2 regions of the Arthrobacter sp. CJ23 genome follow, and region 2 is predicted to be linked to the other one. Evidence: predicted binding sites of a transcription regulator. Region 2 holds the regulator's gene; the other holds the start of a gene.
The links. Region 2 encodes LexA, which represses DNA repair genes until DNA is damaged. Its sites were predicted from a motif close to TCGAACANNTGTTCGA; they were not measured.
Positions count from the first base shown of each region.

Region 1: a site for LexA is predicted at 940-955, ahead of ruvA (Holliday junction branch migration protein RuvA). Genes of this name have one in related genera too.

Region 1 covers NZ_CP102950.1:2,583,035-2,597,934, reverse strand. Annotated here, with positions in the region: gene NVV90_RS11465 (YebC/PmpR family DNA-binding transcriptional regulator) at 1-299, shown strand, start outside; gene ruvC (crossover junction endodeoxyribonuclease RuvC) at 336-914, shown strand; gene ruvA (Holliday junction branch migration protein RuvA) at 1,017-1,667, shown strand; gene ruvB (Holliday junction branch migration DNA helicase RuvB) at 1,660-2,736, shown strand; gene yajC (preprotein translocase subunit YajC) at 2,923-3,321, shown strand; gene secD (protein translocase subunit SecD) at 3,435-5,177, shown strand; gene secF (protein translocase subunit SecF) at 5,177-6,181, shown strand; gene NVV90_RS11430 (bifunctional (p)ppGpp synthetase/guanosine-3',5'-bis(diphosphate) 3'-pyrophosphohydrolase) at 6,330-8,723, shown strand; gene NVV90_RS11425 (hypothetical protein) at 8,743-9,336, opposite strand; gene NVV90_RS11420 (DUF349 domain-containing protein) at 9,464-11,017, opposite strand; gene NVV90_RS11415 (peptidylprolyl isomerase) at 11,085-11,879, opposite strand; gene hisS (histidine--tRNA ligase) at 12,084-13,433, shown strand; gene aspS (aspartate--tRNA ligase) at 13,570-14,900, shown strand, end outside.
Region 2 covers NZ_CP102950.1:1,619,744-1,634,643, forward strand. Annotated here, with positions in the region: gene miaB (tRNA (N6-isopentenyl adenosine(37)-C2)-methylthiotransferase MiaB) at 1-938, shown strand, start outside; gene miaA (tRNA (adenosine(37)-N6)-dimethylallyltransferase MiaA) at 943-1,863, shown strand; gene dapF (diaminopimelate epimerase) at 1,943-2,911, shown strand; gene NVV90_RS07210 (class I SAM-dependent methyltransferase) at 2,892-3,506, opposite strand; gene hflX (GTPase HflX) at 3,935-5,497, shown strand; gene NVV90_RS07220 (ATP-dependent DNA helicase) at 5,490-7,547, shown strand; gene NVV90_RS07225 (helix-turn-helix domain-containing protein) at 7,818-8,144, shown strand; gene NVV90_RS07230 (IS3 family transposase) at 8,141-8,995, shown strand; gene NVV90_RS07235 (IS110 family transposase) at 9,276-10,382, opposite strand; gene NVV90_RS07240 (dihydrofolate reductase family protein) at 10,650-11,273, opposite strand; gene lexA (transcriptional repressor LexA) at 11,423-12,169, opposite strand; gene NVV90_RS07250 (LysM peptidoglycan-binding domain-containing protein) at 12,530-12,889, shown strand; gene NVV90_RS07255 (histidinol-phosphate transaminase) at 12,959-14,077, shown strand; gene hisB (imidazoleglycerol-phosphate dehydratase HisB) at 14,124-14,750, shown strand; gene hisH (imidazole glycerol phosphate synthase subunit HisH) at 14,747-14,900, shown strand, end outside.

The DNA.
Region 1 (14,900 bases), 960 kb from region 2:
TCCTGATGGCCGTGCTGGACGCAGGCGCGGAGGAAGTCAAGGACAGCGGCGAGAACTGGGAAATCCACTCGGAGCCCCAGGACCTGCAGGCGATCCGCGACGCGCTCAAGGAAGCCGGCATCGACTACGAGTCCGACGAAGCCGAATTCGTGCCCTCGATGCAGGTGCCGCTTGACCTTGAGGGCGCCAAGAAGTTCATGAAGCTCGTGGACGCCCTCGAAGACCTCGACGACGTCCAGAACGTGTACACCAACGCGGACATGAGCGAGGAAGTCCAGGCTGCGCTCGAAGCCGAGTAGCACGCTCATTTTGGCAACTTACAGGGAGGCCCGGACTTGACTCTTCGCGTATTGGGAGTCGATCCGGGCCTCACCCGTTGCGGCATCGGTGTGGTGGACGTTGAGCGGAACCGCCGCGCCACCATGGTTGCCGTGGGCGTGGTGGGCACCTCGCCCGAGCAGACCCTGGACAAGCGTCTTCTGGTCATTGCCGAGACCATCGATGAATGGCTGGAGCGCCACAAACCGGACGTCGTCGCCGTCGAACGCGTCTTCTCGCAGATGAACGTCAGCACCGTCATGGGCGTGGCCCAGGCCTCCGGCGTGGTCATCGCGGCGGCAGCGCGCCGCGGCATCCCGGTGGCGCTGCACACGCCGTCGGAAGTCAAGGCGGCCGTGACCGGCAGCGGATCGGCCAACAAGGATGCCGTGACCAAACTGGTCACCAAGATCCTGCGCCTCGATGCCCCACCCAAGCCCGCCGACGCCGCAGACGCCCTCGCCCTGGCCTTGACCCATGCCTGGCGTGCCGGCAGCGGTGCCGCCGCGTCCGCAACCGGCAACGGCAAGGACTCCCTGACCCCGGCGCAACGGGCCTGGGCCGAAGCAGAGGCGAAGGCGCGCCGTGGACGCTGAAGCTTCCGCGCTCTTGCTACTCTGTTCGTAGATATGTTCGGATAGTCCGCCCCTGCTGCTTCCTGTTTGCCGGGGGACGGACGGTACTTCAGGAGCCGGGTCTTGATCAGTTTTCTCCGCGGAACCGTGGCGCACGTCGGTCTTTCAACGGCTGTCATCGACCTCAACGGCGCCGGAATGAGCGTCTTCGCGACGCCGCAGACCCTGGGCCACCTGAAACTTGGCGAGGAGGCGAAGCTCTTCACCTCCCTGATCGTCCGGGAAGACTCGCTGACCCTTTTCGGCTTTGCCGACGACGACGAACGTGAAGTTTTCGATGTCCTGCTCAGTGTGAGCGGGGTGGGGCCGCGCCTGGCACTTGCCGTGCTGGCCGTCCACGAACCCGAAGCCATCCGTGTGGCCGCCCACACCGGTGACAGCAAGACCTTCACCAAGGTTCCGGGCATCGGCCCCAAGGTGGCGGGCCGCATCGTGCTCGAACTCGCCGGCAAGCTCGTGCCGCACGGCACGGGAACCGTCACCTCCTCTACTCCGGCGCCCTCTGCCGAGACGGTCTGGAAACCGCAGGTGGTCGCCGCAATGACCAGCCTGGGCTGGTCCGAGAAGGATGCCACCGGCAGCATCGACAAGGCGCTGACGGATTCCCCCGGGCTGGCCGAGGAGGGCAATGTTGCCCAGATCCTGCGTGCCACCCTCCGCTGGCTGGGCCAGGACGGTGCCCGCGCAGGGAACCGGGTAGGCAGCCGTGGCTGAGCCGTCCCTTGTCGCCGGGGGAGAAGAGCCGGAGGAGCGCGCCATCGAGGCGGCCCTGCGGCCCAAGAACCTGCACGACTTCGTGGGCCAGCACCGCGTCCGCAAGCAGCTCTCCCTGGTTCTCGAGGCATCACGCATGCGCGGGCGCAGCGCGGACCACGTGCTGTTTTCCGGGCCTCCGGGCCTGGGCAAGACCACGCTCGCCATGATCGTTGCCTCCGAAATGAATGCGCCGCTGCGCATCAGCAGCGGCCCGGCCATCCAGCATGCCGGTGACCTGGCCGCCATCCTGTCCTCGCTTTCGGAGGGGGAGGTGCTCTTCCTGGACGAGATCCACCGGATGTCCCGGCCCGCCGAGGAAATGCTCTACATGGCCATGGAAGACTTCCGTGTGGACATCGTGGTGGGCAAGGGCGCCGGCGCCACCGCCATCCCGCTGGAACTTCCCCCGTTTACCCTGGTTGGGGCCACCACCCGGGCGGGGCTCCTTCCCGGTCCGCTGCGCGACCGCTTCGGGTTCACCGGCCACCTCGAGTTCTATTCCGTCGCGGAACTGGAGCTGGTGCTCCGTCGATCGGCAGGCCTGCTGGACCTGAAGGTCAACTCTGCGGGGTTCAGCGAAATTGCGGGCCGCTCCAGGGGGACGCCCCGCATCGCGAACCGCCTGCTGCGGCGCGTCCGGGACTGGGCGCTGGTGCATGGCATAGAGCAGATCGACGCCCATTCGGCGTCCGCAGCGCTGGACATGTACGAGGTCGACAAACGGGGACTTGACCGACTGGACCGCTCCGTCCTGGAAGCACTGATCACCAAGTTCAACGGTGGGCCCGTGGGCCTGTCCACCCTGGCGATCGCCGTCGGCGAGGAGCCCGAAACGGTGGAAACCGTCGCCGAGCCCTACCTTGTCCGGGAAGGGCTCCTTGGCCGGACCCCGCGGGGGCGGATTGCCATGGCCCCGGCTTGGACGCACCTCGGCTATGCCGTGCCGGCCGGCGTTTTCGGCCAGGAGGCGCTGGCTCTCTTCGGGGAAGAAGAAACGGACGCCGAAACAGCCGACACCGGCCGATAACACCTTGCGTTCAGCTTTTCCCTCTAGACTGGTATGACGCTCGGCACGTCCGAGTCCTTGGATCTGTGCGCCGCCACCGCGGAGCAGCACGCGGCCGGCGGGCAACGCCTCACAGCCGCAGGGTCCGCCGGGACGATGCCGTGGACCAGAAACGTAAGTACAGAACGGAACTTCCCTGTGGATCCAATGACCATACTGCTGTTCGTCATGCTTGGACTTTTTGTCTTCATGATGTTCCGCCGCAACAAGAAGACCCAGCAGCAGCAGGCAACGCTGCAGTCCAAGTTTGCCCCCGGAGTGGACGTCATGACCAGCTTCGGGCTGTTCGGACGTATCGTCTCGATGGACGAGGCCGAGAATAAGGTCGTTCTCGAGCTGTCTCCCGGCACCGAGGCCACCGTGCACCGCCAGGCCGTGACCAAGATCATCGAGCCCACCGAGGCCGCCCCGGTGGTTCCGGACGACGCGTCCTCCCTCACGGCTGCCGAGGCCGAGGCTCCGGCCGGCACTGAAACGCCTGCCTCCTCCGAGACCCCGGACGAGACCATTGCGCGCCTCAACGGCGAGGACAAGAAGGACAGCTAGACCGTAAGCCGCGGGAACACCGCGCGGACAACCTCTCCGGCAGCGGACCGCCGCCGGCAGGCGCTTACCAGCGCCCGCCGGCGGCTGTTCCGGCATCAACAGGAAGATCGATAATGGCACGGACCGGCCCCAAAAACTCAGCCCGCAGGGTGCTGACTTGGCTTGGAGCAATTTTCGTTGTATTGACAGCAGTCCTCGGCGGCGGCGTCATCTCGGGTCACGCGAGCTGGGCGCCCAAGCTGGCCCTGGACCTTGAAGGCGGCACCCAGATGATCCTGGCGCCCAAGGTTGAGGGCTCGGGGGACATCAATGAGGAGCAGCTCAACCAGGCTGTCGCCATCATCCGCCAGCGCGTGGACGGTTCCGGTGTTGCCGAAGCCGAAATCAGCACCCAGTCCGGCCGCAACGTGGTGGTCAGCCTCCCGGGAACCCCTTCCAAGGAAACCCGCGCGCTGATCCAGGCCTCGGCGGACATGAACTTCCGTCCGGTCATTGCCGTCGGTGACGGCAATCCCGTTCCCGTTGAGTCCCGCACTCCGGAGGACCAGCTGCCCAAGCCCGCCGCAGCGCCCGCCAACGCGAGCGACTCCAACTGGGTCACCGCCGACGTCGTGAAGACCTTCGAAGCCTTGGACTGCGTGAACCCTGCAACGGACAAGCAGCAACGCTCCGACCCGGCCAAGCCACTGGTGACCTGCGAGCCCTCCACCGGCCTGAAATACATCCTGGGTCCCGTTGAGGTCAAGGGCCAGGACATCACTGACTCTTCCTTCAGCCAGGTCCAGGGAGCCCAGGGCTCGGTCACCAACTCCTGGGGCGTCAACATCGTGTTCAACGGCGATGCCGCTGCCAAGTTCAAAGCTGTCACCGAGCGCCTGAACCAGTTCTACATCGCCGCCGGCGGCGAGAGCGGCAATGACCCCAAGTCGCAGTTCGCCATCGTCCTGGACGACAAGGTCATTTCGGCGCCGCGTTCCCTTGCTGTCATCACCGACGGCCGTCCGCAGATCACGGGCAACTTCACGCAGGCATCGGCCAAGGCGCTCTCCGACCAGCTCCGCTATGGTGCGCTGCCCATCAGCTTTGAAATCCAGTCCGAGCAGCAGATTTCGGCCACACTCGGTGGCGAACAGCTCCGCCTCGGCCTGCTGGCCGGCCTGATCGGCCTCCTGCTGGTGGTTGTCTACTCGCTGTTCCAGTACCGGGCCCTGGGCTTCGTCACCATTGCCTCCCTGGTGGTGGCAGGTGCCCTGACCTACCTGGCCATCGCCATCCTTGGCTGGACAGAGAACTACCGCCTCTCCCTGGCCGGTGTCGCCGGCCTGATCGTGGCCATCGGCCAGACTGCCGACTCCTTCATCGTCTACTTCGAACGCATCCGCGACGAACTGCGTGAGGGCCGTGGCCTGGTGTCCGCCGTCGAGAACGGCTGGAAGCGCGCCAAGCGCACTGTTCTTGCCTCCAAGGCCGTCAACCTGCTGGCGGCCCTGGTGCTGTACTTCGTGGCCGTGGGCAACGTTCGAGGCTTCGCGTTTACGCTGGGCCTGACGGCCGTGGCCGACCTTCTGGTCGTGTTCATCTTCACCCACCCGGTTCTGCAGCTGCTTGCCCGTACCAAGTTCTTCGGCGAGGGCCACCGGTTCTCCGGCCTTTCGCCGGACCGCCTGGGCGCCGTGCCCCTGTACCGCGGCGCCGGCCGGCTCCGCACGCCTACGGAGAAGCCCGCCGTGGTCCGCGCCCGCAACACCGGCGCCGTGGCCGAGGCAGAACGCCGCATGACCATTGCCGAACGGCGCCTTGCCGAAAAGCAGGGCCAGCTGACTGGCTCTTCCAACGGCACCAAGGAGGAGAAGTAATGACATCGAGCTTCGCAACCTTCGGCAATGAGCTCTACACGGGCAAGCGCTCGTACAACTTTGTTGCCGCCAAGAAGATCTGGTTCATCATCGCGGCCGTGGCCGTGGCCCTGTCCATCCTGATTCCGGCCGCCAAGGGCGGCTTCAACCTGGGAATCGAGTTCCGCGGCGGCTCGGAATTCACGGTCTCCAACGTGAAGACCACCTCCGCTGCCCTCGGTGAAAAGGCGGTCCACGACGTGGTTGCCGGGGCTGTACCGCGCGTTGCCAACGTGGCCGGCACCACCATGCGCATCCAGACGGACAAGCTGAGCGAGGACGAGACCATCCGGGTCAAGGAAGGCCTCACCAGCGCCTACGGCGTCACTGAGAACGAGGTCACCTCCACATTCGTCGGCCCCACCTGGGGACAGGACGTGACCAAGCAGGCACTGATCGGCCTGGTGGTCTTCGTGGGCCTTGCCGCCGTGCTCATGGCGCTCTACTTCCGGACCTGGAAGATGTCGCTGTCAGCCCTCGCGGGCATGCTCGTCACGATGTTCACCACGGCGGGCGTCTACGCCCTCAGCGATTTCGAAGTGACGCCGTCTGCGATCATCGGCTTCCTGACCGTGCTCAGCTACTCGCTGTACGACACGGTGGTGGTCTTCGACAAGATCCGCGAGAACACCGCGGACATCACCACCTCCAGCCGGCGCACGTTCGCCGAAGAGGTCAACCTCGCCGTCAACCAGACCCTGGTCCGGTCCATCAACACCATGATGGTTGCCGTCCTGCCGGTTGCCGCAATCCTCTTCATCGGTGCCGGACTCCTGGGCGCCGGAACCCTGCGCGACCTCTCGCTGGCCCTGTTTGTCGGCATCCTGATCGGCACCGCCGCCACGATCTTCATCGCGGCCCCGCTCTATGCCTGGCTCCGCCAGGGCGAGCCGGAGCTGGTCAAGCAGGCCAAAAAGGTGGCCCAGCGCCGTGCGGATGCTGCCTCCGAGGCAGCCACCGTCTAGCTGACACCACAACGCAAGGGCCGGTCCCGCCACAACGGCGGGGCCGGCCCTTGCTATTGGCGAGTTCGTCATGGTGCTGTCCGGTTGTTGGAGTGTTAACCTGCGGGAATAGACTGGAAGAATTAAATCAGTCGTGAGGGGTGCTTCTGTGGAAGAACGTACGACGTCGGCGCCGCCGGCGGGCGGGGACGACAGTTACAGCGGTGTACCCGGTCCGGGATCTGCTGAGATGGGCCGCGCTTCCGGCGCGGTGCCCCTGGATACTCCCGGCGTGCGTCCCACCTTCCCCGGACGCCGCGAGCGCACGCGTTCGCGGCTTGCCAGGCTCACCGGCCGCGGCGTGGCACCCTACTCACCGATCCTGGAGCCGCTGCTGCGCACGGTGCGCGCCAACAACCCCCGGGAAGACCTGGACCTGATCCAGCGGGCATTCACCGTTGCCGAACGCAGCCACCAGGGGCAGAAGCGCAAGAGCGGCGATCCCTACATCACGCACCCCGTCGCCGTCGCCACCATTCTGGCGGAACTGGGCATGACGGGCACCACCCTGGCCGCGGCGCTGTTGCACGACACCGTCGAGGACACGCCGTACACCCTGGCCGACCTGACGGCGGACTTCGGCCCGGAAGTGGCCATGCTGGTGGACGGCGTCACCAAACTGGACAAGGTCAGCTTCGGCGAGGCAGCGCAGTCCGAGACCGTGCGCAAGATGGTCGTGGCCATGGCCAAGGACATCCGTGTGCTGATGATCAAGCTCGCGGACCGTCTCCACAACGCGCGCACCTGGCGCTTCGTTTCGGCCGAGTCCTCGTCCCGCAAGGCCCGCGAAACCCTGGAGATCTTCGCGCCGCTGGCCCACCGCCTCGGCATGAACACCGTCAAGTGGGAGCTCGAGGACCTCTCCTTCGCGGCCCTGTACCCCAAGGTGTACGAGGAAATCGTCCGCATGGTGGGGGACCGGACGCCGGAGCGCGAAAAGAGCCTCAGCGTCATCCGCAACCAAATCGCCGACGACCTGCGCACCTCCCGCATCAAGGCCACCATCACGGGCCGTCCCAAGCACTACTACTCGATCTACCAGAAGATGATCGTCCGGGACAAGGACTTCGACGACATCAACGACCTCATGGGCGTCCGTGTCCTGGTGGATTCGGTCCGCGACTGCTACGCGGCTCTCGGCACCCTGCATTCGCGGTGGAACCCCCTGCCCGGGCGGTTCAAGGACTACATCGCCATGCCGAAGTTCAACATGTACCAGTCCCTGCACACCACGGTCATCGGCCCGGGCGGCAAGCCCGTGGAGATCCAGATCCGCACCCACGAGATGCACCGCCGTGCCGAATACGGTGTGGCGGCGCACTGGAAGTACAAGGACCAGCCGAACCGCACCGCGGTGGGCCCCGGCAGCCCGCGCGACGGCGACATGGGCTGGCTGCGTTCCTTGGTGGACTGGCAGCAGGAAACCTCCGATCCGGGGGAGTTCCTGGATTCGCTCCGCTACGAGATCAACGCCCGCGAGGTGTTCGTGTTCACCCCCAAGGGCGAGGTCATGGCCCTGCCCGCGGGATCGACCCCCGTGGACTTCGCCTACGCCGTCCACACCGAAGTGGGCCACCGGACCATCGGTGCCCGGGTCAACGGCAAGCTGGTCCCGCTCAACAGCGAACTCAACCACGGCGACTGGGTGGAGATCTTCACGTCCAAGGCCGAAGGTGCCGGTCCCAGCCAGGACTGGCAGCACTTCGTCAAGTCCGCGCGTGCGCGCAACAAGATCCGGCAGTGGTTCAGCAAGGAACGCCGCGAGGAAGCCATCGACCGCGGCAAGGAAATGCTCACGCGCGGGATGCGCAAGCACAACCTCCCCTTGCAGAAGCTCATGACCCATGACGCCCTGTCCAAGGTGGCGGAGGATTTCCACTACGTCGACATTTCCGGGCTCTACGCCGGCGTGGGAGACAACCACACCTCCGTGCAGTCCGTCATGGAGAAGCTCGTTGAGCATCTCGGCGGCAATGAGACGCCGGACGAGGACCTGGACGAGGTCAGCATCCCCACCCAGGTGGCGAAGTCCAAGTTCGCCGATTCCGGCGTGGTGGTCCGCGGCGTGGACGACGTGTGGGTGAAGCTGGCCCGCTGTTGCACGCCCGTACCGCCGGACCCGATCCTGGGCTTCGTGACGCGTGGCTCCGGGGTGTCGGTGCACCGTACGGACTGCACCAACGTTTCCGAACTGCGCGACCAGCCGGACAGGATCGTGGAAGTCGAATGGGCGCCCACGCAGTCCAGTGTCTTCCTGGTGGAGATCCAGGTGGAAGCCCTGGACCGGAAGTCGCTGCTTTCGGACGTCACCCGCGTGCTGTCCGAAAACCACGTCAACATCCTGGCCGCCTCGGTGCACACCTCCAGCGACCGCGTGGCGATCTCCAAGTTTGCGTTTGAAATGGGAGACCCCAAGTACCTGCACCACGTGCTCAGCGCGGTCCGCAGGATCGACGGCGTGTTCGACGTCTACCGCACCACGGGGAACCGCCGGCGCGGCTAGGCACGCGGCGGCACGCATATCAGGCGAGGACTTCCAGCTTGGCCAGGGCCGCCTTCTTGTGCGGCACCCTGGGGGAGGCCTCAACGGCCAGCATCACCAGGCGCAGCCGCACGCCCAGGTCTTCGTGCGCCAGCAGCAGCCTCAGCACGGGCAGGGCGCGTTCGGCCTCCACGTGCAGGGCCACGTCCACGGCCGTGCGCAGCGGGCTGGTGACGAGCATCCCGCCCATGCTCACGACGTCGAACTTGCCGAGCTTGACCTCATGGAGCATACAGCCGCGCGTGGAGCGCAGGCTGGAGATCCGGTGCCCGGCGTCCACCAGCAGGGACAGCCGCTCCGGCGGCTCGCCGCAGCCGTAGATCCATGCCGCCGTCATGCGGCCGGCCACCACCTTGGTCCGGATCTTCTCCGGCACCGTCAGGGCCGCTGCGCGGGCACGCAGCCGCGGCGTCACGCTGACACCCGGGGCCGTGAAACTGCGGCCGTACAGGGGCTGCAGCACGCCGTCGGCGGCCATCGACTGCAGCTCAGCCCAGCTGAACAGCGGGCTCGGAGCGTAGAGCTCCAGGCACTGGGCTTCCTGCTGATGCGGAGACGCGGACTCGTTGACCATTCAGCCATCTTTTCCTGCCCTCCCCAACGAGTACAGGCTCCGTCCCGGTTATGTGGATAACCGGGACGGAGCCTGTATGTGAAGAGCAACGCCTCAGAAGAATGCCTTCGGCGGCGGGTGCTCCGGCCTAGGCGAGGTCGCTGGCCGAACGCTGGATCTGGTCGAGCCAGGACTCGCGGGCTTCGAGAGCTTCGCGGGCTGCCTTGATGCGGCGCTGGTCGCCGGCTTTTTCGGCCTTCTCCAGGTCCTCCCGGAGCCCGGCAATGGCGGATTCCAGCTGTGACAGGGCGCTGTTGGTGCGAGCCTTGGTCTCCGGGTTGCTCCGGCGCCACTTGTCGTCCTCGGCCTCGCGCACGGCGTCCTCCACTTTGCGCAGCCCGGCCTCGATGCGTCCCATGTCTGCGCGCGGGACCTTGCCGGCTTCTTCCCAGCGGTCGCGGATGGACTGCAGGGCCTTCTTGGCGGCGTTGAGGTCCGTGATCGGCAGCAGGGCCTGGGCCTCAACCACGAGCTGTTCCTTGACGGAAAGGTTGACCGTGTACTGCTGGTCGATCTCGTCATTGGCAGCCTGGCGGTTGCTGAAGAAAACGTCCTGGGCGGCGCGGAACCGGGTCCACAGGGCATCGTCATCCTTGCGGCTGGCGCGCGGAGTGGCCTTCCACTGGTCCATGAGGCGGCGGTATTCGCCGGCCGCGTAGCCCCAGTCGGTGGAGGACGAGAGTGCCTCGGCCTCGGCGATGAGGCTCTCCTTGGCCGACTTCGCAGCCGAGTTGGTGCTGTCCAGCTGGGAGAAATAGGCGCGGCGGTGCCGGTCGAACACGGTCCGTGCGGAACGGAACCGCTTCCACAGGGCGTCCTCGTTGCTGCGGCCCAGGCGGATGCCGCTCTTCTGGGCGACCTTCCAGGTCTCGAAGAGCTCGTTCATCCGCGCGCTGGAGGTCTTCCACTGGATCTGGGAAGGATCCTGCGCGGAGATGGTTTCAGCCTCCGCCACGATTGCCTCGCGTGCTGCCAGCTCGGTGGCGCGGACGGCGTCGTGGGCAGCCTTCTCGGATTTCTCCAGCTCGGCAATCCGGACGGAGAGCGACTCAAGGCGGGCTTCGGCGGAGCGGATGTCGCCCACCATGTTGCCCTCGCCAAGCTGCTCGCGCAGATGGGCCACGGTCTTCTGCATGTCGGTCGCAGGAGCCTTGGACTCCACGCGGTGTTCCATGAGGACAACCTGGGCGATGACGTCGTCGAACTTTCGGGCGAAGTAGCCCAGGGCTTCCTCGGGGCTGACCCCGGGGTACTGGCCCACGGGCTGCTCGGCGCCGTCGATCGTCAGGAAGACGTGCCCGTCACCTTCGGCGCGTCCCCACTTGGCGGCCTCGGCCAGCGACGCCGCCGACACTGCCGGGGCGGCGGGAACAACGCCTGCTGCGGCCTTGGGCCGGGCGGCGAAGGCCGAAGGGGAGGGGGCTGCCGGTCGCGGCGTGGCAGGAGTCGCGGGGCTTTCCTCCGGAGCCGCGGCGGGCTCTGCCATCGGGGTTTCCACCGGGGCTTCTGCCGGCGCTTCCGTGCCTGCGCCGTCTTCCTCGGGAGCCGCTGCCGGGGCCTCGGGCGTTGCCGCCTCGGGAGCCTCGACTGCCTCATCGTTGGCCACTACTGCTGTTTCGTCGGATTTCTGACTGTCTGTCACCGCTAAAAGTCTTTCGCTTGGAGGGACTGCTAAGGTAATGCGCCGCGGACCGTGGGTCCGGAGCAAGTTACTTCAGAGAGAACGAGTCTATCGTGACAGCTGCCACAGGGGTGCCGTCGGAAGGGCTGCTGCCGGGAGTGATGCCTGCCGCCGCGATGGTGGTAATGACGTCCAGCCCGGTGGTGACCTTGCCGACCACGGAGTAGCCGCCGGCCTGGTCGGCCGGGATTTCCGTGTCCTTGTAGACAATGAAGAACTGGTGGCCGTTGCCGTAGGCATTCCCGGAGGTGCGCGCCACGGCGATGGTTCCGGCCACGTATTTGTTGTCCGCCGGGGTGTTTTCCAGCGGTCCCCAGCGGTAGGCAGGATCGTCCGAACCGTCCGGGGTCTTGGCCCCGCACTGCAGCAGGGCGAAGGTATCCCCGGTGGTCAACCTGTGGCAGCTGGCCCCGTTGTAGTAGCCGGCGTCGCTGAGCGATTTGTAGACGGCCGCCGCCTGGGGGGCCGTATTTCCGTCAAGTTCGACACCCACAACGCTGCCGTTGAGCTTGAGCTCGCCGGTGAAGGTCTTTCCTGCCGCGGTTTCCGGCTTGGGAATGTCCGGTCCGTTGGAGGGCGACGGCGACGGCGACGGCGAGGTCAGTCCCGCCTCGGCCGCGGCGAACTCCTCCTCCGTGGGGTTGGAACTGAAGACTGCCAGCTGCAGGATGACGGCGAGAACAACAGCAAGGGTGCCGGCACCGACTGCCAGGGTGTTGTCACGGCGGCGCCGTTTCCCCTGTTCCTGCCGCAGTTCGCGCTTGGCCTCCATCTGCCGGATGCGCCGTCTGGCTTCGCGGTCATCCCGCGACCTTGTTGCCAAGAGTCCTCCTGATTGTGTGGACGTATTCCATCGCCGGCAGCAGAACGCGGGCACGGCCCATTAGATGTGCACGCGCCGAAAGCATAAACTGGCTGCCGCACATAGTTTATGCATGACTGGCTGGACGCCCGCCCACAAACGCCCCCGGCGTCGAGCGCGGCGCGATTTGTCCGGGCCGCGCAATCTTGAGGAGAAAATTCCACCATGGCACGTACCGCCTCCTTGTCCGGATTCCCCGAGTGGCTTCCCCAGGAACGGTTGGTGGAGCTGCACGTGCTGGACACGCTGCGGAAGACCTTTGAGCTGCACGGGTTCTCCTCGATTGAAACGCGTGCCGTGGAAACCGTCGGCCAGCTCCTGCGCAAGGGCGAAATCGATAAAGAGGTCTACGGCCTGAGCCGCCTCCAGGATGACGAGGCCCCGGACGCCAGCACGTTAGACAAGCACGATCCCCACGCCTTGGCGCTGCACTTCGACCTGACCGTGCCTTTTGCCCGGTACGTCGTCGAAAACGCCGGCTACCTTGCCTTCCCGTTCCGTCGGTACCAGATCCAGAAGGTTTGGCGTGGTGAGCGCCCGCAGGAGGGCCGTGCCCGGGAATTCACGCAGGCGGACATCGACGTGGTGGGCGACGGCGAACTGCCGTTCCGCTACGACGTCGAGATCGCGCTTGTCATCGCCGAAGCCCTCAGCGCACTGCCCATCCCGGACTTCCGCCTGCGGATCAATAACCGCAAGCTCGCCGAAGGCTTCTACAGGGGCATCGGCCTGACGGACACGGCAGGGGTCCTGCGCAGCATCGACAAGCTCGAGAAGATCGGCGCCGCGAAGGTCGCCGAACTGCTCAAGAGCGAGCTCGGCGCCAGCGACGAACAGGCCGCCCTGGCCCTCCAGCTGGCAGGCATCCGCACCGAGGACACCTCCTTCGTGGCCCAGGTCCGCGCCCTGGGCGTCAACGACGAACTCCTGGAAGAAGGCCTCAGCGAACTCGAACAGGTCATCGAAGCCGCCGTGCAGCGCGCCCCGGGCAAGGTCATTGCAGACCTCAGCATCGCCCGCGGCCTGGACTACTACACGGGCACCGTCGTCGAAACTGTCCTGGTGGGCCACGAGCAGCTCGGTTCCATCTGCTCCGGCGGCCGCTACGACGCCCTGGCCAGCAAGGGCAACCGCAAGTTCCCGGGCGTCGGCCTGTCCATCGGTGTCACCCGCCTGGTCTCGCGCATCCTCAGCCAGGAATTCGCCACGGCTTCCCGCTCGGTACCCACGGCAGTGCTCGTGGCATTGAACAACGACGACAGCTGGTCCGCGGCCCAGGACGTCGCCGCGCAGCTGCGCGGGCGCGGCATCGCCACCGAAGTCGCTGCCAAGGCCGAAAAGTTCGGCAAGCAAATCAAGTTCGCCGACCGCCGCGGCATCCCCTTCGTCTGGTTCACCGACGACGACGGCAAGCACCAGGTCAAGGACATCCGCTCCGGTGAGCAGGTGGACGCCGACCCGGCCAGCTGGACACCGTCCGCGGAAGACCTGCACGTCCGCGTCACCACGGCCTGAGGTGCCACCCGGGCCAGCCCGGTCCTGCAGCGGCGCGGACCCGTCCAGTGGCGGGGAGCCGCTGCAGGGGCGGGTAAACTCGGACGGGATCGTTTTTTGCAATGGTCCCCTGAAACTTCATGCTGAAAGGAATGCTGTGCTGCGCACACATGACCTCGGATCACTTCGTTCCGAGCACATTGGACAGACCGTTACCCTGGCCGGCTGGGTGGGCCGCCGCCGCGATCACGGTGGTGTCGCATTCGTTGACCTGCGTGACGCCTCCGGTGTCTCCCAGGTGGTTGTCCGTGAGGAAGAGGTCTTCCACGGCCTGCGGAACGAATACGTGCTGCAGGTGACGGGCACCGTCAGCAAGCGTCCCGAAGGCAACGAGAACCCCGCCCTCGCCACCGGCGAGATCGAAGTCATCGCCGAGAAGGTAGTGATCCTCAACACCTCGGACCCGCTGCCGTTCCAGATCGACGAGCACGTCGAAGTAGGCGAGGAAGCCCGCCTCAAGCACCGCTACCTGGACCTGCGCCGCCCGGGCCCCGCCCGCAACCTGCGCCTGCGCTCCGAAGCCAACCGCGTGGCCCGCGAGCTTCTGCACCAGCGCGGCTACGTGGAAATCGAAACCCCCACGCTGACCCGCTCCACCCCGGAAGGCGCCCGCGACTTCGTGGTCCCGGCACGCCTGGCACCGGGCTCCTGGTACGCACTCCCGCAGTCCCCGCAGCTCTTCAAGCAGCTGCTGCAGGTGGGCGGCTTCGAGAAGTACTACCAGATCGCCCGCTGCTACCGCGATGAAGACTTCCGCGCGGACCGCCAGCCGGAATTCACCCAGCTGGACATCGAAGCAAGCTTCGTTGACCAGGACGACGTCATCGAGCTCGGCGAGGCAATCGTCAAGGTACTTTGGCAGCTGATCGACGTCGAGATCCCGACGCCGATCCGCCGCATGACGTACCTCGACGCCATGGCCAAGTACGGTTCGGACAAGCCGGACCTGCGCTTCGGCCTGGAGCTCACCGAGCTGACCGAGTTCTTCAAGGACACCAACTTCGGTGTCTTCAAGGCTCCCTACGTAGGCGCCGTGGTCATGCCGGGCGGTGCTTCACAAGCCCGCCGTGCGCTGGATGCCTGGCAGGAATGGGCCAAGCAACGCGGCGCCAAGGGCCTGGCCTACGTGCTGTTCAAGGAAGACGGCGAACTGGCCGGTCCGGTTGCCAAAAACCTCACGGACGAAGAGCGTGCCGGCCTGGCCGACGCCGTCGGTGCCAAGCCGGGCGACTGCATCTTCTTCGCCGCCGGCGAGAAGTCCCCGTCCCGTGCCCTGCTGGGCGCAGCCCGCGTAGAGATCGGCCACCGCACCGGCCTGATCGACCCCAAGGACTGGGCCTTCGTCTGGATCGTGGACGCGCCCATGTTCGAACCGGCCGCCGCCGCCGTTGCCTCCGGCGACGTCGCGGTGGGTGGCGGCCAGTGGAC
Region 2 (14,900 bases):
AGATCCAGGCCCTCGTGGACGACGGCGCCGTCGAGGTCACCCTCCTGGGGCAGAACGTGAACTCCTACGGCGTGGAATTCGGAGACCGCGAGGCCTTCTCCAAGCTGCTGCGCGCCTGCGGCCAGATCGAAGGCCTGGAACGCGTCCGCTTCACCAGCCCGCACCCGGCCGCTTTCACCGACGACGTCATCGACGCCATGGCCGAAACCCCCAACGTCATGCCCCAGCTGCACATGCCGCTGCAGTCCGGCTCGGACAAGGTCCTCAAGGACATGCGCCGCTCCTACCGCTCCACCAGGTTCTTGGGCATCCTGGACAAGGTCCGCGAGAAGATCCCCAACGCGGCCATTTCCACCGACATCATCGTGGGCTTCCCCGGCGAGACCGAGGAGGACTTCCAGGGAACCCTCGACGTCGTCGCGAAGTCCCGTTTCGCCTCGGCCTTCACCTTCCAGTACTCCAAGCGTCCCGGGACTCCCGCGGCCGAGCTCCCGGAGCAGCTGCCCAAGTCCGTGGTGCAGGAACGCTATGAACGCCTCACCGCCCTGCAGGACCGCATCGCGGCCGAGGAAAACGCCAAGCAGCTTGGCCGCCGGGTCGAGGTCCTCGTGACTGCCCAGTCCGGCCGCAAGGCCGGGGAGACCCACCGCCTGTCCGGGCGAGCGCAGGACCAGAGGCTGGTGCACTTCTCCGTCCCGGAAGGCGCCGAGACCCCGCGCCCCGGCGACTTTGTCACCGTGACCATCACCGAGGCCGCAGCGTTCCACCTGGTGGCCGACCCCGCCACGGTGGCCGAGTACTCCCTGCGCCGCTCCCGCGCCGGTGACGCCTGGGACCGCTCGCAGGCCGACTCCTGCGGCGCCCCGGCACCAGGCTCCGCCAGCGGCAAGGCCGGCGTGTCCCTGGGCATGCCCTCGCTGCCCGTCCGCCGCGGCTAGGACCGTGGCAACTGCACCCGCGCGGCCCGGGGCCGCCCGGCCCCCGGTGATCGCCGTCGTCGGGCCCACAGGCTCGGGGAAGTCCGATCTCGGCGTTGAACTGGCACTTGCCCTCGACGGCGAGGTCATCAACGCCGATGCCATGCAGTTCTACCGCGGCATGGACATCGGCACGGCCAAGATCAGCCTCGCCGAGCGCAAGGGTGTGCCGCACCATCTGCTGGACACCCTGGACGTCACCGAGGAAGCCAGCGTTTCGGATTTCCAGGCCGGGTGCCGGGCCGTGATCGCCAGCATCCACGCCCGCGGCAAGCGCGCCATCCTGGTCGGCGGCTCTGGCCTGTACGTCCGGGCCGCCCTGGACGTGCTCGAATTTCCCGGGACAGACGCCGCCGTCCGGAAACGCCTCGAGGACGAATGCGAAGCGGCCGGCCTGGCCGTGCTGCAGCGGCGCCTCCAGGACGTTGACCCCGTCTCGGCAGGACGCGTCAATGACGCCCGCCGCATCATCAGGGCCCTGGAGGTCTTCGAAATCACCGGGCGTCCGTTCAGCTCCTACATGCCAAGCCGCGAATACTTCCAGCCCGCCGTGCAGATCGGCCTTGAGGTGGACCGGGAGCTCCTGCGCGAACGGCTCGCCACACGTGTCCACCGGATGGTCGACGCCGGGCTCCTCGCCGAGGTCGAACGGCTCGACGCCGCGGGCCTGCGCCAGGGCAAGACGGCCTCGCGGGCCCTGGGCTACTCGCAGTTCCTGCGCGTGCTCGACGGCGGCTTGGATGCCGCGGCGGCCGCCGAGGAAACCATCGTGGCCACCCGGCAATTCGCCCGGCGGCAACTGACCTGGTTCCGGGCGGATCCGCGCATCCACTGGCTCGACTGGCGGGACCCCGGACTGCTCGCCAAAGCGACGGCTCTCGTCTGACGTTAGTCAGTTGACCGAACCATCCGCAGGGGCCGTCGGCAATTTCGGGCGGATCCCGCACGGCGGGTAGCCTAGAACCATGGATGAAACGCTTGCAGTTCCCGCCCCGCAGCCCCCGGCTGACGGTTCCGCCACGCCCGCCTCGACGCTCAGCGGGCTGGCGTTCTCCAAGGGCCATGGAACGGGCAATGATTTCGTCCTGATCGCCGATTCCGAGGACTCCCACGTGATCTCCCCGGCGCAGGTGGCGCAGCTGTGCGACCGGCACCTGGGCATTGGCGGCGACGGCCTCATCCGTGCCGTACCCTCCCGTTTCCTGCCTGAGGGCCGGGAGCTCCTCGCCACTGACCCCGCCGCCGAATGGTTCATGGACTACCGCAACGGCGACGGCTCACTCTCGGAAATGTGCGGCAACGGCGTGCGCGTCTTCGTCCACTTCCTGATCGCCCAGGGACTCGTCCAGCTCGGCGCAGGCGATAGCCTCACCATCGGCACACGCGGCGGCCTCAAGAAGATCGTCCGCACGGACAGCGGCTACGCCGTGGACATGGGCCCTTGGGAATTCATCTTCCCGGAGGAGGCCACCAGCAAGGCCATGGACGCGCTCGTCAGCGCCGAAGGCCTCGAAGTCGCCCGTCCCGGGCTCTCTGTCAGCATGGGCAACCCGCACACCGTGGTGGCCCTCGCCGAACTTGGGGAACTCGCCGCAACCCAGCTTTTCAAGGCCCCCGTGGTGGACCCGAAGCCCGTGAACGGCACCAACGTCGAATTCGTCGTTCCGGCCGAACCCCTGGTCCACGACGGCGTCGGCACCATCACCATGCGCGTCCATGAACGCGGTGTGGGCGAGACCCAGTCCTGCGGCACCGGTGCCTGCGCCGCGGCCGTCGCGATCCGGCACTGGGCCGGGGACGGCGCTCCGGACGCTTGGCACGTAAACGTTCCGGGCGGCGTCGTCGATGTGAAGTTCTTCCCGGGCGACAGCGGCCGCGAGCATGTGGAGCTCAGCGGTCCCGCCGTCATCGTCGCTAGTGGGACGCTTTCCTGACCCGCAGAATCCTGAAGGACTTGGAGGTGCTTTCACGGGACACCGTGAAGGTGCTGTCCAGCTGCTCGCCAAGCCAGCGTTGCAGCGAGTCCGAGCCGAGGTTCTTCTGGACCACGAGCCAGGCGTTGCCGCCCGGTGCCAGGCGCGGAAGCCACTTCAACAGCAGCGAGTGCAGTTCGTCCTTGCCGATACGGATGGGCGGGTTGGACCAGATGGTGTCGAACATCAGGGCAGGGTCGACGTCGTCGGGCAGGCTCGCGGTGACATTCCCCAGCTTCAGCGCGGCAGCGTTCTCGTTCGTCAGCGTGATGCAGCGCTCGTTGACGTCGACGGCGTAGACGCTCGCGTGCGGGGCCATAAGGCCCATGGTCAGCGCGATCGGTCCCCAGCCGCAGCCGATGTCCAGCAGATTTCCTTGCGGCGAGGGCGCCGGAACCTCGGCCAGGAGCACCGTGGTGCCCTTGTCCACGCCGTCCGGGCTGAAGATGCCGGAGGAGGTCTGCAGCCGGCGCTGGGCGCCGGCGAGTTCCACCGTGAGGGGCTTGCGGGTGAACGGTCCGGCCGGCTGGGCGCTGAAATAGTGTGCAGACTCCATAATTTGCCAGATTAGTTGCCTGCGGGCGGCTTGGGAAACTGCCCGCCTCCGGCAGGCGGTTGACACGCGCTGCTAGGGTTGAAGACATGTTCTTGATCTTCGAGTAGCCGGCACCGCCCGCGACGCACGCCAGCGCACCAGCGCTGCGCCATTCCGCACGGCAGGTCCCACCGGTACAGACTGTCCGCCATCCTCACGTTGGCGCCTGCAGTTGACCGGGCACTCAGAAGATCAATCCTCCCGCCACCAGGCCGCAGCCTCGGACCGGCGGCTTTCCCTGCAGCACCGTCCGCGGCCCAGACGCCGCAGCTGCCACGAAGCACACCCTGGAGGCCCGGATGACCCGAGACCGTCAGCCCAGCGCGAATACCGCACCGCTGGACGCCAAAGAGCACTATTCTGGATATGCCGAACACCATAAGGAGACCATGACCACCCAGCAGCACTCCGGATCCGAATCCGACGCCCAGAACATGGGGCCTGAAGAGATCCAGGCTGTCATCGACCGGATTTTGTCCAAGGAAGCCCCTTCCGCGGCTCCGGAGGACCAGGAGGCCAGGGGAGTGTTCGGCAAGGCCCAGGCGATCTCCAGCCTGGACCAAGAGCACAGCATCTATGACGGCGACCAGGAAGATCTTGCCGAGCGCCGCGCACTGCGCCGCACGGCCGGGCTGTCCACCGAACTCGAGGACGTCACCGAGGTCGAATACCGGCAGCTGCGCCTAGAGCGCGTGGTGCTGGCCGGGCTCTGGACCGAAGGCACCCTGGCGGACGCCGAGAATTCCCTGCGTGAACTGGCCGCACTGGCCGAAACCGCGGGCTCGGAGGTGCTGGACGGCATCGTCCAGCGCCGCACCAAGCCGGACCCGGGCACTTTCCTTGGCTCCGGCAAGGCGCAGGAACTGAAGGACATCGTGTCCGCCACCGGCGCCGACACCGTGGTGGTGGACACTGAATTGGCCCCGTCGCAGCGGCGCGGACTGGAAGACATCGTCAAGGTCAAGGTGGTCGACCGGACCACCTTGATCCTGGACATCTTCGCGCAGCATGCCAAGAGCCGCGAAGGCAAGGCCCAGGTTGAACTGGCCCAGCTCGAATACCTGCTGCCGCGCCTGCGCGGCTGGGGTGACTCGATGTCACGCCAGGCCGGTGGCCAGGTGGGCGGTGCCGGCGCCGGCATGGGCTCGCGTGGCCCTGGTGAGACGAAGATCGAACTGGACCGCCGCCGCATCCGCACCCGGATGGCCAAGCTGCGGCGCGAGATCGCCGCCATGAAGCCGGCACGCGAGACCAAACGGGCCAACCGCCGTCGCAATGCCGTGCCCTCTGTGGCGATCGCCGGCTACACCAACGCCGGGAAGTCCTCCCTGCTCAACAGGCTCACGGACGCGGGTGTCCTGGTCGAGAACGCCCTGTTCGCCACACTTGACCCCACAGTCCGCAAGGCACAGACCCCGGATGGCATCGGGTACACCCTGGCGGACACGGTCGGCTTCGTGCGTTCGCTGCCCACCCAGCTTGTGGAAGCCTTCCGCTCCACCTTGGAGGAAGTGGCCGACGCCGATCTCATCCTGCACGTCGTGGACGCCTCCCACCCGGACCCCGAGGGCCAGATTGCCGCCGTGCGGGCCGTGTTCACCGAGGTGGACGCCCGCAAGGTCCAGGAGATCATCGTGCTCAACAAGGTGGACGTGGCGGATCCTTTCGTCGTCGAGCGCCTGAAGCAGAAGGAACCGCGGCACGCGGTGGTGTCCACCCGCACCGGCCAGGGCATCCGCGAACTCCTGCAGATGATCAGCGAGGCCATTCCGCGCCCCGGCGTTCGCCTGGAAGTGCTCATTCCCTACAACCGCGGGGAAATGATCAACAAGCTGCATACCTCCGACGTCGAGATCCTGAGCCTCGAACATGAGGAGGACGGCACGCGCGTGGTGGTCATGGTCCGCGAGGGCCTGGCCGCCGAACTGGAGTCGTTCGTCACCAATGGTTGAGAAGGTGGCGGCGGACGCAAAGGCATCGCCGGGGGAGCAGTTCACGCTTGATCTCCTGGACAAGGCCGTGGACGGAATGGGCGGCCAGAGCCGTGAGGGCCAGCACGAGATGGCCCGGCACGTCGCCCGGGCCATCGATACCGGGGAACATCTGCTGGTCCAGGCCGGGACAGGCACGGGAAAGTCCTTGGCGTACCTGATTCCCCTGATCGCCCACGCCATGGACAGCAACAAGCCGACCCTCGTGTCCACCGCCACCCTCGCACTGCAGACCCAGATTGTGGGCCGCGACCTGCCGCGGCTGCTCAAGACGATCGATTCCGTCCTGGAACGCCCCGTCAACGTGGCGCTCGTGAAGGGGCGGGCCAACTACGTGTGCCTGCAGAAGCTTGAGGGCGGCTTCCCCAGCGAGGAGCCGGCCGAGGGCCAGCTGTTCTCGCTCGGCGAGGACACCAGCGTGCCGCACTTTGCCGCCGCAGTGGGCGGCCCGTCATCGCAACTGGGCAAGGAAGTGGTCCGGCTGCGCGAGTGGGCCGAAAAGACAGCCACCGGTGACCGCGACGAGCTCATGCCCGGCGTCACCGACCGTGCCTGGCGGCAGGTCTCCGTGACGTCCATGGAATGCCTCGGCGCGCAGAAGTGCCCCATGGCCGAGGACTGCTTCAGCGAGCTGGCCCGGGCCCGGGCCGCCGAGGCCGACGTCGTGGTGACCAACCATGCGATGCTCGCCGTCAGTGCCTTCGAGGGCCTGGCCGTGCTGCCCGAGTACGACGTGGTGGTGGTGGACGAGGCCCACGAACTGCAGGACCGGGTCACCGGCGCTGTGTCCGGGCAGCTGTCCGTGGCCATGGTCCACGCCGCCGCGTCCAGCGCGCGCAAGCACACCGCCATCACCGTGGACGCACTGTACGCGGCCGCGGAACGCCTGGAGCATGCGGTGGCGGGCGCGCCGAGCGGCCTGCTGCCCAATGGGCTGAACAGTGAGCAGCTCGATTGCGTCGACCAGCTGCGTGACGCCTCGCGCGCCGCCCTGTCCGACTCGAAGTCGGACTCGGCCAACGCCGTTGACGGCGGCCGGCAGCTGGCCCGCTCGCGGCTCATGCTCATCCTCGAGTTGTGCGAGCGACTGCTGGCAGCCAACGAAAACCGCGAGGTGGTCTGGTTCTCGCGCAACAGCACCTTCGACCCCCAGCAGGGCTACGCGCAGCCCGACGAGACCTCGCCCGTGCTGATCAACGTTGCCCCGCTGAGCGTGGCCGGCCGCCTGCGGGAAGGCCTTTTCGCCGGGCACACGGTGGTGCTGACCTCGGCCACCTTGGCGATCGGTTCCGCATTCGAACCGGCTGCCGCCGGGCTGGGCCTGATTGGCGACGGCGCCCCCGGTTGGACCGGGATCGACGTCGGTTCCCCGTTCGACTATCCCAGGCAGGGCGTGCTCTATGTGGCCAGGCACCTGCCCAAACCGGGCCGCGGCACGTCCCCCGAGGCGCTGGACGAGCTCGAGGACCTCATCCGGGCTTCCGGCGGCGGCGCCCTGTGCCTCTTCTCCTCACGGAGGGCGGCTGAGGAAGCTGCCGAGGCCATGCGGGCCAGGCTCGACGTCGACATTCTCTGCCAGGGTGAATCGACCATGGCGGCGCTGGTGCGCCAATTCGCTGAGGAACCGGATACCTGCCTGTTCGGCACGATGTCCCTGTGGCAGGGCGTGGACGTGCCGGGCGGCTCCTGCCGGCTGGTGGTCATCGACCGCATTCCGTTCCCGCGCCCCGACGATCCGCTGATGACGGCCCGCTCACGGGCCGTGGCACAGTCCGGCGGCAACGGCTTCATGGCCGTCTCGGCAACGCATGCGGCCATCCGCCTGGCCCAGGGGGCCGGGCGCCTGATCCGTTCCACCGGCGACAAGGGCGTGGTGGCCGTGTTGGATTCCCGGCTCTCCACAGAGCGCTACGGCGGGTTCCTGCGCGCCGCCCTGCCGCCGTTCTGGGCCACCACGGACCGGACAGTGGTGCGGGGCGTGCTGGAACGGCTGCACGCAGCAGACTCCTAATATGTAGTCGTTTCTGTCAAGAGGCAGGACGAAGCGGTCCCGGGTGTGTGAACTGCTCCCCGGAAGTTGGACTGAGAAATTCAGTTCCGACTCCCGGGGAGCAGTTTTATGTATGCGAGCAGTTCGTTATCAGAGGATCAGCGCGAGGCCGCGGTAGCGTGGTTTGAGAAGGGCATCGCGGATAAGGCGACGGCCAGGGCGCTGGCTGTGTCTCGGGCGCCGGTCAAGCGTCTCTATCGGCGGTGGAGGATCCATGGTCGAGGAGCGCTGGTGACCAAGCCGACGAAGCAGAAGTACTCTTTCGAATCTAAGCTCGCGTTGGTCGAACGGTTCATCGCTGGCGAGACTGCCCCGGATCTGGCGGTGGAGGCCGGTTTGTCCTCGCCTCGCCTACTGGAAGCCTGGATCAGGGCGTATCGGCTGGAGGGCGAGGACGGGTTGCGGCCCAAGCCCAAAGGCAGGCCCCGGAAGCCAGATTCCCCGCCGCCTGCGGAGCTGCCCGAGTTGGAGAGGTTGCGGCGGGAGAACGAGCGGTTGCGCTCCGAGGTGGCGTACCTGGGAAAATTGCGGGCCTTGAGGGCGCAAAAACAACGGTGAAGGTCCAGGCCCTCATCGCCCTCAAGGCTGACTTCCCCCTGCCCGTTCTGCTGGATGTCTCAGGGCTTGCCCGGTCGACGTTCTTCTATCACCAGGCCCGTCTCCAGGCACCCGATCCGAAGGAAGCACTCAAGGCTGCAGTCACGGAGATCTTCGAGAAGAACCACGGCCGGTACGGGCACCGCCGCATCCACACCGAGCTGGTCAAGCAAGGCTGGACGGTCGCGAAGAAGACCGTGCTGAAGCTGATGCGCTTACTGCAACTGCTCTGCAAGGTCCGGCGGAAGAAGCGCTACAACTCCTACCGAGGCGAACAGGGCGCCATTGCCCCGAACCTGCTGAACCGGGAGTTCGACGCTGATGCCCCGAACCAGAAGTGGGTTACCGACGTGACGGAGTTCCGCGTCGGGGACCGGAAGCTCTATCTCTCACCGGTCATGGACCTCTTCGACCGGCAGATCATCTCCTACACCATCGGTTCGTCCCCGAACCTGGAGCTGACCAACACCTCACTGCGCGAGGCCCTGGCGACGCTCGAGTCCGGCCAGCAGCCGCTCGTGCATTCGGACCAGGGCTTCCAGTACCAGCACGCCTCCTGGCGGAACCTCCTGCAAGGTGCCGGCGCGGCCCAATCGATGTCCCGCAAGGGCAACTGCTACGACAACGCCGTCATGGAGAACTACTTCGGACACCTCAAGGAAGAACTCTTCCACTACGTCCGGTTCCTCAACACCGAAGCACTGGCAACGGCTTTGCACGAGTACATCCGCTGGTACAACACCGAACGGATCTCCACAAAGCTCAAGGGCCTGAGCCCGGTGCAATACCGTGCCCAGACCCTTGCAGCCTAGAATCCCATTTAGCCAGTCCAACATTCGGGGACCAGTTCAGTGTGGAGCTGGGGCCGCTTCTTTGATGGTGGGCCGGGGCGTCTGTTTGGTGTTCAGCGTGTCGTTGGCGACGGCGTGGTCAGACTAATATGCGCGGGTTGGTTACCGCAGGGCGAAGGTGTTCGGCTGGAGGGTATCGCTTCTCTAGGGTCGGGCGTGGCCCCGTTGGGGGCTGCCCATAGGAGTGACGCGAGTTCACTCCACGCGCTGCGAGACACCGACGCAGAGGCCCCGGGGGTTTTCAGGGCCGCTGCTGTGTGGCGGCGGTTTGAGCTTCGCTGGCCAGAGACCAGCACCAGCCGGCCAGTTCCCGGGCGATCGCGACGTTCGCGACCACGGGCCGTTTCCGGTGTTCGAGGTAGACGAGCCAGCGCTCATGGAGGCGCCGGTTGCCGGCCTGCCCGCGGGCCCGTGCCGCGGGGGTGGCGGCTTCCCACCGCGAACGCATAAGCGTTGAGGGGTGGGTGTAGGGCCGGCGATGGTGCCAGGCGGCCTCGATGAGCAGCCGGCGGGCGTGGGTGTTGCCGGTCTTGGTGATGCCGCCCTGGGCGCGGCGCTGGCCGGAGGAGTTCTCCGACGGCACCAGGCCCAGGTAGGCGCCGATCGTGGATCCGGTGAACCGGTTCCAGTCCCCGATCTCGACGGCCAGGCCGAACGCGGTCAGCGTCGAGACCCCGCGCAGGCATTCCAGCGCCCGCACCACCGGGGTGTATTCGCTGTCATAGGCGATTTTCGTGATGGCCGCATCCAGGCGGTCCCGCCGGGCCAGAGCCTGCGTGACAGCCTCAAGGGCAAGATCGTAGGCCAGCTGCAGGGGCGCGGAGTCGAAGCGTTGCCGGTAGAGCCAGCCCATGTGGGTCTGGGTCCAGGTGTCCCCGCCGCTGTAGTGGATGCCCTGGCGCAGCAGCAGTTTCGAGACCCGGTGCCGGGCCCGCATCAGGTCCCCGCGGGTATCTTCCCGGGCCCGGACCAGGTCCCTGGCCGCTTCCTGCCCGGGGCCCGGGACGGTGACCTCGGTGATCTGGTCCAGCTTCAAGAGCCGGGCCAGATGCAGGGCATCGTTGCGGTCCGTTTTTACCCGGTCCCCGGGCGGGCGTTGGAGCTTGGACTGGGCCGCGACCACACAATCAACACCGGCCGCCCGCAACACCCGGGCCAGGACGAAACCGGTCGGGCCGGCTTCGTAAACGACCCGGGACGGGCCAGGCAGCCCCTGGACCCAGGCCAGGATCTCCCCATGGTCCGGGGTCAGCCGGGCCCGGAGAACCTCACCGGTCTGCCCGTCGATCGCGCAGGCAACAACCGACAGGGCGTGGACATCCAGGCCCACGTGAGTACGCTCGAACATAGCTGGAACCTCCAACCTTCAAATGTGGCTCTGCCCCAACGGATTAAGTCTGGGGACAACCCACGGGAACTTGAAGAGAAGGTTCCAGCCCACCAGTTTCCCGGTCCTTCCGATAAAGGCCATTCACGCCGGGGACCAGGCCCCGGACAGCGCGGCCCCGGGACCCGGGCACACCCCACAGCCCGCGGTCCGGAGCCGTCCCGGCGACAATGGACGATCAGAAGGACCAGAACCCACCCCGGGCCGCAGCCCCCTCACACATATCGTCTAGCCCTCCTGGTCGACGGCCGACATGTCGCCGACGGCAGGCGTGCCATCGACGAGCGCGTAGCGCTGCATCACCGCCCCCATCGGTGAGGCGACCACCGGCTCGATGAGTCTGAGGTTCGTCGGAACCACCCCGCCGGCAAAGACCTTCTTTCCATTGCCGAGGAGGATCGGATACACCCAGAGCGTGAGCCGGTCGAAGATCCGCTCGGCAAACAGGGTCTGCACGAAGTCGAGACTGCCGATGACGTGGATGCTCGCGTGCCGTTCGCGCAGCTCGCGCACTGCGGCGGCAACATCGGGACCGAGCAGTGTGGAGCCGGCCCAGCCGAGGGCCGGCGTCTGGCGCGAGGCAACGTATTTCGGGAGGCGGTTGAACAGCCGCGCTATGTCCCCGTTCGCATGCGGCCAATATGAGGCGAAAATGTCGTAGGTCCGGCGCCCCAGCAGCAGCGCGTCCATCCCTTCCATCCCGGAATCGATCTGCGCTCCGACGATCTCGTCGATGAGGGGTGCCTGCCAGCCGCCAAACTCGAAGCCGTCGGCAGGGTCCTCCCCCGGCCCGCCAGGGGCCTGCGCCACGCCGTCGAGCGTGGTGAACAGGTCTATATGGATGAGTCCCATGCCGTGCTCCTTCGCTGCGCCCGCCGCCGGCCCGGCGACGGGATCACTTCGAGGCTGCCACAGCCTCCTGCCGTGGGGCAACGGCCTTCGGCCCGGCATGGACCGCAGGCGGAAGGCCGGTTGCGACCGTGTACCCCCGGCGCGGCGGCCTAGAGGGAGCGCAGCACGGACACGACCTTGCCCATGATGGTTGCTTGGTCGCCCAGGATCGGCTCGTACTGCGTGTTCTGCGGCAGCAGCCAGGTGTGGCCGTCACGCTGGCGGAACGTCTTCACCGTGGCTTCGTCATCCAGCAGGGCCGCGACGATGTCCCCGTTGATGGCATCATTCTGGCGCCGGACCACTACCCAGTCGCCGTCGCAGATGGCGGCATCGATCATGGAATCACCGGCCACCTTCAACATGAAGAGCTCGCCGTGGCCCACCAGCTGGCGCGGGAGCGAAAGGACGTCTTCAACAGTCTGGTCGGCCAGGATGGGACCGCCGGCGGCAATGCGTCCTACGAGGGGCACCATGGCCATGTCGCTGGCGCTGGCCAGTTCCGTGACGGCCAGGCCGGCCGTGCTGCGGAGCTTCGCCGGGGTTTCGACGCCCGGGATTTTCGCGCCGCCATCAAGGGTCAGCGGCATGAGGACTTCCATGGCCCGGGGGCGCTTGGGGTCCCGCCGGAGATAGCCGAGCTTCTCCAGCTGCGACAGCTGGTGGGTGACGCTGGACAGGCTGGCGAGCCCCACGGTGTCGCCGATTTCTCGCATGGACGGCGGGTAGCCGTTGTCATTGACCGAACGCTGGATGGTTTCCAGGATTTTCTTCTGCCGGACGGTCAGGCTCTTGGGGCTCTTCTGCGGCTGCTGGCTACGCAGGCTTGCCCTGCCGTCCGTGGCTTTCGCTGCCATGTTCGCCAACGCCCTTCCGTTCCGCCCGGCCGCGATGTTCCGCGGTTTCCGGGACTGTTCGGTCTGAATGTCAGACCCTGCTGATCCACTGAAACAGTGCCTGTTTCTTCACTCAAACGTAGGGCAGGCGCGGGCGTTTATCAAACATTTGTTCTAGCGAGTCTCGACACCGTTCGTTGATAAGTGCTAAAAATGTCGTAGCAAGGTTCGAATATGTGTTCTATTAAGGCTTCGATCCGGGTCCGGTGTTCGAATGATTCGTTCGAACACCGGGCCGCGAAGGGGCCAACGGACACAGAAAACGGCAGCCGCCCACCGGGATTCACGGGGCGGAGGCGATCGCTCAGGAGGGCTCAGCTCATGTCTGCAAACACCACGCTCCACGGTTCCCACTACACGCCGGCACCGGGCCGGCTTCGGCTCACCCGCCGCGGCCGCATCGTGTTCTTCGGCTTCCCCATGTTCCTGCTCGTGGCTGTGCTGCTCAGCCTGGCCGGATTCTTCAATTCCCCGGCCAAGGCCTCCGATGCCGCGTCCGAGCTGCACCCGCCCGTAGCGGTCACGGTCACGGTCCAGCCGGGACAGTCCCTGTGGGGGATTGCCGGTGCGGCTGCGCCGGAGCGCGACCCCCGCGACGTCATTGCCGAAATCATCCAGCTGAACAACCTCCGCGGCGGCAAGATCGTGCCAGGGCAATCCCTGTTCGTTCCCGCAAACTAGGCCGGGCTGGCCATGGTCGCGGCCCGTCACAGTTACGGGGCGGGCGTCCTTGCACCTTAAACTGTCATGGTGAGTGACCAGCTTGAGCGACTTGACCGACTTCCCCTCCGGACCAACCTGCGTGGACTGAGCCCCTATGGCGCACCGCAGCTTGACGTCCCCATCCTGCTCAACGTCAACGAGAATACCCATGGCGTGCCGGCGGATGTGCAGGCCGCCATCACCGAGGCCGTCGCGGCGGCCGCCACCGGGCTGAACCGCTACCCGGACCGCGAGTTCACCGAGCTCCGTGAAGCACTCGCCGAATACCTCGGCCATGGCCTGTCCGCGGACAACATCTGGGCTGCCAACGGCTCCAATGAGGTCCTCCAGCAGATCCTCCAGGCTTTCGGCGGCCCGGGCCGCAAAGCCCTCGGCTTCCCTCCCACGTACTCCATGTACCCGCTGCTGGCCAGCGGCACCGACACCGAATATGTCCGGGGCGTCCGTGCGGAGGGCTACGGCCTGGACGCTGCTTCCGCCGCCGCGCAGGTCGGCGAATCCGGTGCGAACATCGTCTTCCTCTGTTCGCCGAACAACCCCACGGGAACGGGGCTGGGCCTGGACGTCGTCGAGGCCGTCTACGAAGCCGGTGAGGCCAGCCAGGCGATCGTGATCGTCGATGAGGCCTACCACGAGTTCGCGCACGACAACACGCCCAGCGCACTCACCCTGCTGCCGGGCCGTGAGCGGCTCATCGTCTCGCGCACCATGAGCAAGGCCTTCGCGCTGGCGGGGGCGCGGCTGGGCTACATGGCCGCGGCCCCGGAGGTCACTGACGCCATCCGGCTGGTCCGCCTGCCCTACCACCTCTCGGCCGTCACCCAGGCCACGGCACTCGCCGCCCTCCGGCACCGCGAGGCACTCATGGCCGACGTCGAGGACATCAAGGTCCAGCGCGACCGCATTGTCAGCGAACTGCGCCGCCTGGGCCTCAAGCCCGCCGCCTCCGACTCGAACTACGTCTTCTTCGGCGGCCTCGAGAACCCGCACGCCGTCTGGCAGGGCCTGCTCGACGCCGGCGTCCTGATCCGCGACGTTGGAATCCCCGGACACCTGAGGGTCACCGCCGGTACTGAGACGGAAACCACAGCCTTCCTCAAGGCGCTGCAATCCCTTCTGGGCGGCCAGACGCCCTTGCCCGCCTAAACTGGTAGCTAGACCCAGCCAATCCTTCGTACATAAGGACATATCAATGAGCGAATCCGGCGCCATGCCGTCCGCCGCCCGCACCGCACGCATGGAGCGTGCCACGAGTGAATCCTCCGTCCTGGTTGAAATCAACCTCGACGGCACGGGCGTCTCGGACATCAGCACCACGGTCCCGTTCTACGACCACATGCTGACGGCGCTGTGCAAGCATTCCCTCATCGACATGACCGTCAAAGCGACGGGCGACACCCACATCGATGCCCACCACACTGTGGAAGACGTGGCAATCACCTTCGGCGAGGTACTGCGCACGGCTCTGGGGAACAAGGCCGGCATCCGCCGCTTCGGCGAGGCCACCGTTCCGCTGGACGAGGCACTGGCCCACGCCGTCGTCGACGTCTCCGGGCGTCCCTACCTGGTGCACGGCGGCGAGCCCGCAGGCCAGGAATACCACCTGATCGGCGGCCATTTCACGGGCTCCCTGACCCGTCACGTCTTCGAAGCCATCACCCTGCACGCCGGCATCTGCCTGCACATGAACGTCCTCGCCGGCCGGGATCCGCACCACATCGTCGAAGCACAGTTCAAGGCCTTCGCCCGTGCCCTGCGCGCGGCAGTGGAACCGGACCCGCGCGTCGAGGGCATCCCGTCCACCAAGGGTGCCCTGTGAGCGCCCAGATCCTGAAGGACGGCGCTGTCACCGACGCCATCGCTACCGCCAAGCCCGTGTCCGCCGAGGGCAAGCCCACGGTCACGGTGCTCGACTACGGTTCCGGCAACGTCCGTTCGGCCGTGCGTGCGCTGGAACGGGCCGGCGCCG